DNA from 2 places in the Nocardia sp. NPDC051756 genome. Region 1 is predicted to be linked to the other one. Evidence: riboswitches for the same ligand, from Rfam matches in the RefSeq annotation. Region 1 holds a riboswitch; the other holds the start of a gene.
The links. Region 1 has a riboswitch for cobalamin ahead of AB0M22_RS41370 (CbtB-domain containing protein). Riboswitches for the same ligand answer to the same signal wherever they lie in the genome.
Positions count from the first base shown of each region.

Region 2: linked by a shared signal. The riboswitch ahead of AB0M22_RS34645 (ABC transporter substrate-binding protein) and the one ahead of AB0M22_RS41370 (CbtB-domain containing protein) in region 1 are both predicted to bind cobalamin.

Region 1 covers NZ_JBFAYV010000015.1:11,186-16,454, reverse strand. The annotation lists gene AB0M22_RS41385 (A/G-specific adenine glycosylase) at 1-447, shown strand, start outside; gene AB0M22_RS41380 (alpha/beta hydrolase) at 470-1,228, opposite strand; gene mhuD (mycobilin-forming heme oxygenase MhuD) at 1,322-1,636, shown strand; cobalamin riboswitch at 1,715-1,870, shown strand; gene AB0M22_RS41370 (CbtB-domain containing protein) at 1,932-2,126, shown strand; gene AB0M22_RS41365 (CbtA family protein) at 2,117-2,935, shown strand; gene AB0M22_RS41360 (hypothetical protein) at 2,971-3,462, shown strand; gene AB0M22_RS41355 (OsmC family peroxiredoxin) at 3,524-3,964, opposite strand; gene AB0M22_RS41350 (multidrug efflux SMR transporter) at 4,123-4,443, opposite strand; gene AB0M22_RS41345 (NAD(P)H-dependent oxidoreductase) at 4,445-5,092, opposite strand; gene AB0M22_RS41340 (helix-turn-helix domain-containing protein) at 5,204-5,269, shown strand, end outside.
Region 2 covers NZ_JBFAYV010000008.1:430,503-435,771, reverse strand. The annotation lists gene AB0M22_RS34650 (ABC transporter permease) at 1-434, opposite strand, end outside; gene AB0M22_RS34645 (ABC transporter substrate-binding protein) at 444-2,084, opposite strand; cobalamin riboswitch at 2,121-2,248, opposite strand; gene AB0M22_RS34640 (SAM-dependent methyltransferase) at 2,456-3,292, shown strand; gene AB0M22_RS34635 (LysR family transcriptional regulator) at 3,296-4,156, opposite strand; gene AB0M22_RS34630 (cysteine dioxygenase family protein) at 4,252-4,776, shown strand; gene AB0M22_RS34625 (GNAT family N-acetyltransferase) at 4,871-5,269, shown strand, end outside.

The DNA of each region.
Region 1 (5,269 bases):
GCCGTGCACGGGCGGGCGGAGGCCGGGAATCCGTCGTCCCGGGATCTGCCGGAGACCGAAGCGCTGCTGCCGCAACAGATCGACCGCGCGGCGGTGTTCTCGGCCGCGCTGATGGAACTGGGCGCGACGGTGTGCACGGCGCGCACGCCGGACTGCTCGCGCTGCCCGCTGCCGAGCTGCGCATGGGTCGCCGCGGGCCGCCCGGTCTCCGAAATCGTCCGTCGCACACAGAAGTACGAGGGCACCGACCGGCAAGCGCGCGGCAGGCTGCTCGACGTGCTCCGTGGCGCGACGGGCCCGGTCGAGCAAGTGCGTCTCGACCTCGCCTGGCCCCGCGACCCCGGCCAGCGAGCCCGCGCGCTGGACTCGCTACTGGTCGACGGCCTGATCGAGCAGACCGTGGACGGCCTCTTCGCCCTGGCCGGCGAGGGCGGCAACGCGCCCTGACCACACCGCACGCTTTCTGAAATCAAGAGGCGTGCGGCTCGGCGAGGACACGACGGAGGAAGTGCTCGACGGCGGCGCGGTATTGGTCCGGTTGGTCGTCGTGCACGAGATGCGCTGCGCCCGTGACGAGTACGTGCTCGGCATCGGGATGGGTCTCGGCCATCTGCCGCATCTGGCCGGGCGGGGTGATCGTGTGCTCGCCCTCGAGCAGCAGCGCGGGCACCCGGATGGCGTGCCACTGCGGCCAGAAGTCGCGACTCCCCCACTCCTCGGAGATGTCGCGGAACGTCGCGACCGACCCGTGCAGCCGGTATCCGTCCGGCCCGTGCGCGAACGAGTTCAGGAAGTACCGCCCGGCGACCGGCCCGAAGAACTTCAGCACCGCGTTCGCGTCCGGAAACGGCTGCGGCCACGCCTCGATCATCGCCGCCCAGTCCGTCGCCGTCCGGCCGGTGAAATCCGGGGCGATGTCCTCGATCACCAGCGCCCGCACCCGATCGGGGTGCGCCGCGGCGAACACCCAGCCGTGCAGTGCGCCCATCGAATGCCCGATCACCACCATCGGTTCGGTGATGCCCGCGGTCGCGGCGGCCAGATCGGCGACGAACGCCTCGGTGGTCAGCTCGTCCGGGGCCGGCCTGCCGTGCCCGGCCGCGTCGAAGGTGTAGACGTGGCCGTAGTCGCGCAGCCAGTCCAGCTGGTCGTGCCAGGTCCGGGCGCTGCCCATCAGTCCGTGCAACAGCAGGATCGGTACGCCCGCTCCGCCTTCGTCATGCAACACCCCGCTGATTCTGCCGGGCCGGGCCGACAGCTGCGCACAACCCCCGATACGGCCCATACCGGGCAGTCGCTCGCGGGTCGTATTGTCGAGCGCATGGCTGTTGTGAAGATCAACGCGATCGAGGTTCCCGAGGGCGCGGGCCCCGAGCTGGAGAAGCGGTTCGCCCACCGGGCGCACGCGGTGGAGGGCTCGCCGGGTTTCCTCGGTTTCCAGCTGCTCCGGCCGGTCGCCGGGGACAACCGGTACTTCGTTGTCACCCAGTGGGATTCGGAAGAGTCGTTCACCGCGTGGCGGGACGGCCCGGCGCGCGAGGCGCACGCGGGCGAGCGGCAGAAGCCGGTGTCCACCGGTGCGTCGCTGCTGGAATTCGAGGTCGTGCTGGACGTGACCGCCAAGCCCGCGGGCTGACCTTTCGACCATCGCCGGGCGGGCCGACCTGCCCGGCGACTCGCCCGACGCCGGGGCGCGACCGTGCTGGTCGTGTTGACGTCGGGTGCCTCCGGGTGTCACAGTTCGAATGACATAACGCGAGGGTGATGCGGTAATCCGGTGACATTCCGGAGCGGTCGCGCCACTGTGTTCCATGCACCGAGTCCCTGGGTGCCGGAAAGCCAGACACCGGCATCTTCGCACTCATTCGACGGGACGCTGAAAGCGCTGTGGAGGGACGAAGGTCCGACCTCGCGCATCCCTAGGAGGACACATGGCTATCGCGCATTCGCCGAGCCGGGCAAACGAAACTCTGGCCACTGTGCTCGTCACAGTCGGTGTCGTTCTACTCGCACTGCTCACGCTGTACCTGGTCGGCTTCGATCAGGGCGTCATCTCGCGCAGCGGGATGTACCTGCACGAGTTGATGCATGACGGACGCCACCTGCTGGGGCTTCCGTGCCATTGAATCCATCCCCTGCTGTCCCTCTGACCGGTTCGCTGAAGACTCTGCTGCTGCGGGGTCTGCTGGCCGGTCTCATCGCGGGTCTGCTGGCCGCGTCGGTCGGCTTCTTCGTCGGGGAACCGAAGATCAATGCCGCCATCGCCATCGAGGAAGCCAATTCCGCCGCCGCGGCGCATGCGCCCGGCGCGGAAGCGGAGGCGAGCGGCGGACATTCGCACGGCGACGAGGAAGAACCATTGGTGAGCCGCACCGGGCAGCAGGCGGGACAGTTCCTCGCCCTCGGCCTGGCCGGTCTCGCGCTCGGCGCGATCTTCGCCGCGGTCGCGAACTTCGCCCGCCGCTACAGCACGCTGTCCGGGCCGAAGCTGGCGCTGGCCCTCGGGCTGGGTGGCTGGGCCGCGATCGTGGCGGTGCCGTTCTTCAAGTACCCGGCCAATCCACCCGCGGTCGGTGATCCGGAGACGATCAATCAGCGCACCCTGCTCTGGCTGGCGGCGGTGCTGCTCGGCCTGGCGGCCGTCGGCATCGGCGTGTACGTCTACAAGGTGCTGCGCGGTCAGCTGAGCACCCTGCGGCTGATCGGCGGGGTGGCCGCGTTCGTTCTGGTCACCATCGTCGGCTACGTCCTGCTGCCCGGCGTCAACGAGGTGAAGGCGGACTTCCCGGCCGCGTTGCTGTGGCAGTTCCGGGCGGCCTCGCTCGGTGAGACCGCGACGCTGTGGGCCTGCCTGGCCCTCGGCTTCGCCGCGCTCAGCGAATTCGCCACGCGCAGTGATACTCCGGTACGAGAGTCGATCGCTACCGCGGGCTGATCCGCATCCAGGAGACGAAGGGCAGTGTCGGTGTCATGACCGGCACTGCCCTTTCTCTTTGGCCCGCACCGCTGCGTACGGGCGCTCCCACGCAACCACCGCGCGCCGTCCTCGTCGCCTTCGTCGGCCTGGTCGTCGCGCTGCTCGCCGGCGTCGCCGAGGCCATCGAGCAGGCCGCGCTGCTGCTGGAACGCGACGAGGTCGACGTGGCCGGGCTGGTCACCGGACTCGCTGTGCGACTGGGGATCTACCTGGTCGTACTCGTCGTCGCGATCCGGATGACGCACGGCGCCCGCTGGGCTCGGCTCCTGCTGACCTTCGGCATCGGCGTGATCGGCCTGCTGTCGCTGATCGTCGAACCGCTGGCGGCGCTGCTGTCCGCGGACAAGTTCGGCGACCTGTTCGCCCACCTCACCGTCGAGTCCGTGGTGATCGGCCTGTTCCGCACCATCCACGTGGTGGCGGTGCTGATCGCCGTCCCCGCGATGTATCACCCGGCCGCCCGCCGATTCTTCCGCCGGGCCTGAGCATTTCGCGCAAGCACATGGCTCCCCGCACACCCGAGCGGATGTGCGGGGAACCAAGCAACTACGCGAGGGCCGCGTCCAGCAGGATGTGGTCGACGCCGGCCAGGGCCTTGCTGACCGGGCAGCCGGCCTTGGCGGCCTCGGCCGCGGCGGCGAACGCGTCGGCGTCGATGCCGGAGACCTTGCCGCGCACGGTCAGCTTGATGCCGCTGATCCGGAAGCCGCCGGCCGGGTCCGGGCCGAGGGTCACGTCGGCGCTGACATCCAGGCTCTCCGGGGTGCCGCCGGCATTGCCGATCTGCGCGGAGAGCGCCATCGCGTAGCAGGACGAGTGCGCCGCCGCGATGAGCTCCTCCGGGCTGGTGGTGCCGTCGGCGTCGTCGGCCGAACGCTTCGGGAACGACACGTCGTACTTGCCGACGCCGGAGCTGGCCAGCTCGACCTGTCCCGACCCCTCCTGCAGAGTGCCGGTCCAAGCAGTACGCGCGGTACGTGTAGGCATCACGGTCCTTTCGCTGAGTATTGGATGCAGCCCGAGCTTAGCCAGCCGACCTCCGCACGTCTCGGGGTCAGACTAGAGCGCTGTATTAGCAACGTCGGCGGCATGGCGGGCGAGGTCGACACCCCGCCGCCACACACGAAAAGCGTTGCCGCATCGGGTCACTCGGGATTGGTGAGCCGGGCCAGCACGATGCCACCAATGATCAACGACAGCGCGAACACCCGCCCCGCGCTGAGCGGATCCTTGTTGAACACGATGCCGAGGCCGATGGCGCCGACCGCGCCGATGCCGGTGAAGATCGCGTACGCGGTACCGACCGGCAGCGTCTGCATGGCCCTGGACAGCAGATACACCGCGGTGACGCCGAGCACGAAGCAGAGCACGGTCGGCCACAGGCGGGTGAAGTTCTCCGTCGGTTTGATGCTCTGCGACCAGACGATCTCGACCAAGCCGGCGATGCCGAGGACGACCCAGTTCATCTCAGTACTCCTTCGCGAGACCGCGCGCGGTTTCGAGGGCGAGCGCGTAGGACTCGTCGTGCTTGTCGCGCAGGTGCGCCAGCGCGGGATCCTGCCGGGCGTTGGCCAGCTCGGCATTGATGAAAACCGTGTCGTGGACGGCGAAATGGCCCGCGAAGAAGTCGCGCAGGAACCGCTCCTGATAGTCGAACGCCGCCTTCGGCGCACCCGGTCCGTACGCGCCGCCGCGCGCGGTCACGACGACGAAACGACGGTGCCCCAGCGACATTCGCGGGAACGTCACCTGATCCAGCCAGGCCTTGAGCGCGGCCGGAATCGAGTAGTTGTACATCGGGGTGCCGATCAGGATGACGTCCGCGGCCAGCACCTCGGCCAGCAGCGGTTCGACGATCGCCCAGGCCGCGGCCTGCTCCGGCGTGCGCACCAGCTCACCGAGGCGGTCCAGATCCGTGGTGGCCTGCGCGAGCACCGCGTCGCACAGCTCGGTCCACGCCTCGTCGATGAACGGCACCGGCTCGGCCGCCAGGTCGCGGTAGCGGTAGCGGCCGTCCGGGTTCTCCGCGCGCCATGCGTCGGCGAAGACGGCGCTCACCTCGCGGCTGATCGAACGGGTACGGGCGCTCGCGTCCAGGTGCAGCAACGTTGTCATGACGAACCTCTCGAATGAACTGGACATTGCGTCCACTTACTGACGGGATCGACTGTATCGACAACTGGACACGTTGTCCACTTATCTCCGAACTCGGGTACAGTCAGCGGCATGAACAGGCACACGGATCTGCTCAGCGGGCAAGCGGCCGCCCCGCCGGAGCGCGCGGACGCGGCG
Region 2 (5,269 bases), on a different contig from region 1:
AATATCAAGGCCAGCCAACGGGTCCCGTGATCGGGCCAGCGCCGCGGATACTGCGCCGCGATCACCCCGAGCGCGACCGAGAACGCCAGCGCGAGCGCCAGCGCGGCCGATGCCAAGGTCAGCGTCGCCGGTAGCCGGTCGGCGAACTCGCCCGACACCGGCCGCCCCGATGCGAACGACAATCCGAAATCACCGCGCAGCACACCCCAGAACCAGTGCGCGTATTGCGCGAGCACCGGTCGGTCCAGGTGCAGGGTCTGCTCGAGCGCGCGGATCTGTTCGGGCGGTGGCTCCGGAACCCCTTGTGCGACAAGGATCATCCGCGCCGGATCACCCGGCGCCAGCGGCATCAAGGCCCAGATCAGCACGCTGGCGCCGAGCAGCGTGAGCAGCGCCTCGACGACCCGGCGACGGGCCAGGACGAGAATTCGCATCGGCCCGGGTTATCGGCCGGTCTGGCTGGTGAGGTGCCTGCGCACGCTCGATACCCGATAATCGGCCCACTTCGGGCCGGTGACGACGGTGAAGTACTTGAACGTCCCCGCCACCACATAGGCCTGATCCCGCACCAGGATCTGCTGCGCCCGCTCGAGCAGGGCGTCGCGGCGCGCGGTGTCGAACTCGCCGCGCAGCTGGGCGCCGATCGCGTCGATCTCCGGGTTCGCCACGCCCTGCGCGTTCGACGAACCGCCGGTGGTCCAGCGCACCAGGTACGGCTGGATCGGATCGGCGGTGCCGGACAGCGAACCACTCAGCGCCACCGACGATTCCCACGCGTTCGGATCCTTCTTCACCGCGGCGGAGTCCTCGGCGTTGTCGATGCGCAGGTCGAAACCGGCGCGCGCGACCTGGTCCTTCATCGCGATCGCGACGTCGTTGGTCTCCGGGCCCTGGGCCTGGGTCACGAACCGCACCACCAGTTTCCGGCCGTCCTTGGCCCGGACGCCGTCATCGCCCGGCGCCCAGCCTGCCGCGTCGAGCAGTCGCTTCGCCTGGTCCAGGTCGTGCACCTGACTGTCCACCGCGAACGACATCGAGGGCGGGTACAGGCCGGCTGCCGCGGCGAACTGACCGTTGCCGACATCGGCGGCGATGCCCTGGTAATCGATCGCCGCGGTGAACGCCTTGCGTACCGCGGTATCGGTGAAGATGCCCGCCTTGAGGTTCATTTCGACCAGCAGCGACTGCAACGCCGATGCCGAGGACAGCACGTGCATGTCCCGCTCACCCTGCAAGACCAGCTTGGCCGAGGTGGACGGGTAGAACGCCATATCGGCCTCGCCGCTGCGCACACCCGCCAGCCGGGCCTGCTCGTCCGGCACGACGCGCACGGTGACGCCCTTCAACGGCGGCGTTCCCTCCCAATGATTCTGGTACGGCGCGAGCACGAGGTTGTCCGGCGTCCAGGCGGTGATCGCGTACGGGCCGGAGTACGCGCCCGCGCCGACGATCTTCGCCGAGTCGCCGCCGGCCGCGTCCATCGCGGCGACGTCGTAGATCTGCAACGAGTTGTCCCGCGCCGCGAGCGCGGCGGGAACCATCGCGTTCGGGGTCGGCGTGGTGAGCACGACCCGTTCGCCGTCGGCGGTCACCTTCGTCGCCGGGTCGAGATACACCCTGGCCGCCGCGGACCGGGCGATCTGCCTGGTCAGCGCCGCGGCCACGGCGGCGGCGTCGACCGGCTTGCCGTTCTGGAAGGTGACGCCTTTGCGCAATGTCGCGATCCAGCGGGTGTCTCCGTCGCGGGTGACCGATTCGGCCAGCCACGGTGCGACCTCACCGTTCTCGGTGATCTGGAGCAGATTCTCCGCGACGCCCCAGTCGAACAGCCAGTTCGTGCCGGTGCCGATCGGGTCGAGCCCGGCGATCTTGTAGGAGTTGTAGATCGTCAAGGTGCCGTCGCCGGACGCCCGCAAGGCGCGGGCCGAGGCCGCTCCGTCGTCGCTCGACGCGCAAGCGGTGAAGACCATGGCGACTGCGAGCAGTCCCGCCAGCACAACGCCGAGCCGGGAACGGCGAGGTCGCCCGGGAGCATGGTCGGGTAGCCGCACGGCGCTGGGCCGGCGGCGGGTGTGCACGCGCATTCTCATCCTCGTGAAACTCGATCCTGAAAAGGGCGCAGGTATCCTGGCTCCCGGATCAACGCTCGCCTTCGGCCTTCCAACCCAGGAAGGTCGTGGCCATGAGATGAAGGTTCGCTACTCGGTCACAGTTGCGGGACAGCCCCGGATTCGCACCGGTGTTCCCTGCGGAAAAGAACCTAGCAGTACGTGACGATACGGCCCGCCACGCGCCGGGCCGGAAGTTCGCACTCTGCGTCCAAATCACCTGAGTAGAGCTATATTCGTGAACAGCGCATGCGGCGGCCGACCACACCGAGGCCGAAGTTCGACCGCATATCGCTGGGTGAGAGGACGTCACAATGGGCTCTGGTGATAGGCGGAGTAAACCGGGGATGTCCTTCGACCGGCCCAGTTCGGCGCGCGCGTACGGCTGGATGCTGGGCGGGAAGGATATCTACCCCGCCGACCAGAATATCCTGCTCTATATGCTCGGCCGGTTTCCGGAATGCGTCGACATCGCGCGACAGAACCGCCAATTCCTTTATCGCGCAGTCCGTTACCTGGTGGAGGAAGCGGGCATCAGCCAGTTTCTCGACATGGGCTGCGGGTTGCCGACCGACAACAACGTCCATCAGGTAGCTCAGCGGTTCAACCCGGACGCGCGCGTCGCCTATGTCGACGTCGACCCCATTGTGCTGGCGCACGGCCGCGCATTGCTGGCCGAATCGCGCGCACGGACCACTGTCGTCACCGCCGACATGCGCAAGCCCGAAACGATCCTCGCCGATCCCGACGTGGAGCGCCTGCTCGACTTCAGCGAGCCGATCGCGGTGCTGTACCTGTCGGTCGGCCATCACCTCAAAGACACCGACAAAGTCGGTCAGGGCGCGCGACATGTGTTGCGGCACATCATCGATACCGTCGCCGCGCCGGGTAGCTATCTCGCCTTCTCCCAGGTCGTCAGCGATGACGCCGAAGTCGGCTCCGCCTTCGCGGCGAAGATCGACGGTTCCGGGATTCCATGGCAGAGCCGGACGCCTACGGAGGTCGATGCGCTGTTCGATGGTTTGGAACCGGTCGAACCCGGTCTGGTCAATCTGGTCGAGTGGCGGCCCGATCCGGACCAGCCGCCATTGGAGCCGGTGCCGGAGCCGTTGCTGCGCTACGTCGGCGCCACCGAACACCGCAGCAAGGTCTACGAATACGGCGGGATTCTGCGCAAACCCTGAGCATCAGAGACAGGCCTGGATCGCGCGGATCAACGCGGTGGTGGCCGGTGGATCGGGGGGATCGCCGTAGGTGACCGCGAAGATCTGGCGGGGGTCCTCCGGGAGTTCGGTGGTGTGGATGCCGGGCATGCGGTGGGCGCGCAGGGCGAGGCCAGGCAGGGTGGCCACGCCCATGCGCGCGGCGACCAGCGCCTGCGTGACCACCATGTCGTCGCTGATCAACGAGATGCGCGGGGTGAAGCCCGCCCGCAGGCACACGGTGACCAGTTCGTCCTGGCAGCGAGCGCAGCCGCCGATCCAGGTCGAGTCGCGGTGGTCGGCGATGGTCTGGCCCGGCTCGTCGCTGACCAGGTAGATCGGGTCGTCGAGGAGATGGATCAGCCGGAGGCCGTCGTCCTCGCGCGGGGTGTCGGCGTAACGGAAGATCAACGCGACGTCGATGCGGCCCGCGCGCAGCAGGCGCAGTGCTTCGACCGGATGTTCGTCGACGAGGCCGAGTTCGATGCCGGGGTGGGCGCGGGCCAGCGCGGCCGCCGCCTTGGGCACGATGGTGCTGAGGATGGACTGGAATCCGGCCATGCGCACTCGGCCTGCCCGTAGTCCGACCTGCGCGGCGAGTTCGGTTGCGGCGGCGTCGACCCGGCCGACGATCTCCGCGGCGCGGACGGCCAGCAGTTCGCCTTCCGGGGTGAGCCGGATGCCGCGGCCGACCCGCTGGATCAGCTTCGCGCCGGTGGCGGCTTCCAGGCGCGCCAGGTGGTGGCTCACTGCGGGCTGGGTGTAATGCAGCTGTTTCGCGGCTTCGGTGACCGAACCGTGTTGTGCGACAGCGGCTAACACCGTGAGCTGGGTCAGGTTCAGCACATATCAAGAGTACTTATGTGTGCGTGGGGATTTTGGCATTAGACGTCATGTGAGGCGCGAGTGACGATGGGAGGCACCCTGGAAGGGAGAGAGCCATGACCATCGTGACCGACGCCCAGCTGACCAGACCGGGCCTCGCAGATCTGATCGAGCGAATTCGCTTGTGCACCAAGGCTGAATCCGATCCACACCGCACCGCCGAGCGGGTGGCGGAGGTCCTCACCGCGCTGCGCCCGACCGCCGAACTACTCACCGCGGCGGAACGCGCAGGATCCGCCGACGGATACACCCGGCACACGCTGCACACCGAGTCCGCCTTCTCGATATCCGCGGTGGTGTGGCGGCCCGGTCAGATCACCGAGATCCACGATCATCTGGTGTGGTGTTCGTTCCTTGTTCTGCAAGGCGCCGAGACGGAGAACATCTTCGCGGTCGATGGTGATCGGCTGATCCAGATCGGGCAGAAGCAGCGGCCGACCGGCTCGGTCAGCGGGGTCGCGCCGCCCGAGGACATTCATCAGGTGCACAACACCGGGGACATGGTGGCCATCACGTTGCATGTGTACGGCGCCGACCTCAGTCAGGGGACCAGCGTGCGTCGTACGTATCCGGGGGTCTGAGTGCGCGTCTGAATCTTGGTGAGTGCAACGGTGTCTGGCGGTTGTGCGCCTCGCTAACGTTCTCTGGTTGAACGTTGTTGTGGAGGAGTGTGCGGTGACCGCTGAGTCGACTGTCGACGTCATTACCCCGTTGCATCCGCTGGACGATCCGGTGCGGTCGTCGCTGCGGGGTGAGCATCACCGGTTCGCCGGCTGGGTGGGGCGGATCGGGCGCTACGACCCGGAGGTGGCCAGATTCGTCGGCCATCCGCCGGTGCTGGACGACCAGGACTGGATCGATCTGGCCACCGTCCTCGGGCCGGGCGGCAGCACCGGACTGCGCGGCACGGGACATGTGCTGCCGGACGGCTGGACGGTGCTGCAAGAAGTCGGCTCGGTGCAGATGGACGGGACCGGGCTGCGGGTCGCCACCGATCCGGAATTCGAGGTGCTCACCGTCGCCGATGTGCCCGAGATGCTGGAATTGATCGCGCGGACCGAGCCGGGTCCGTTC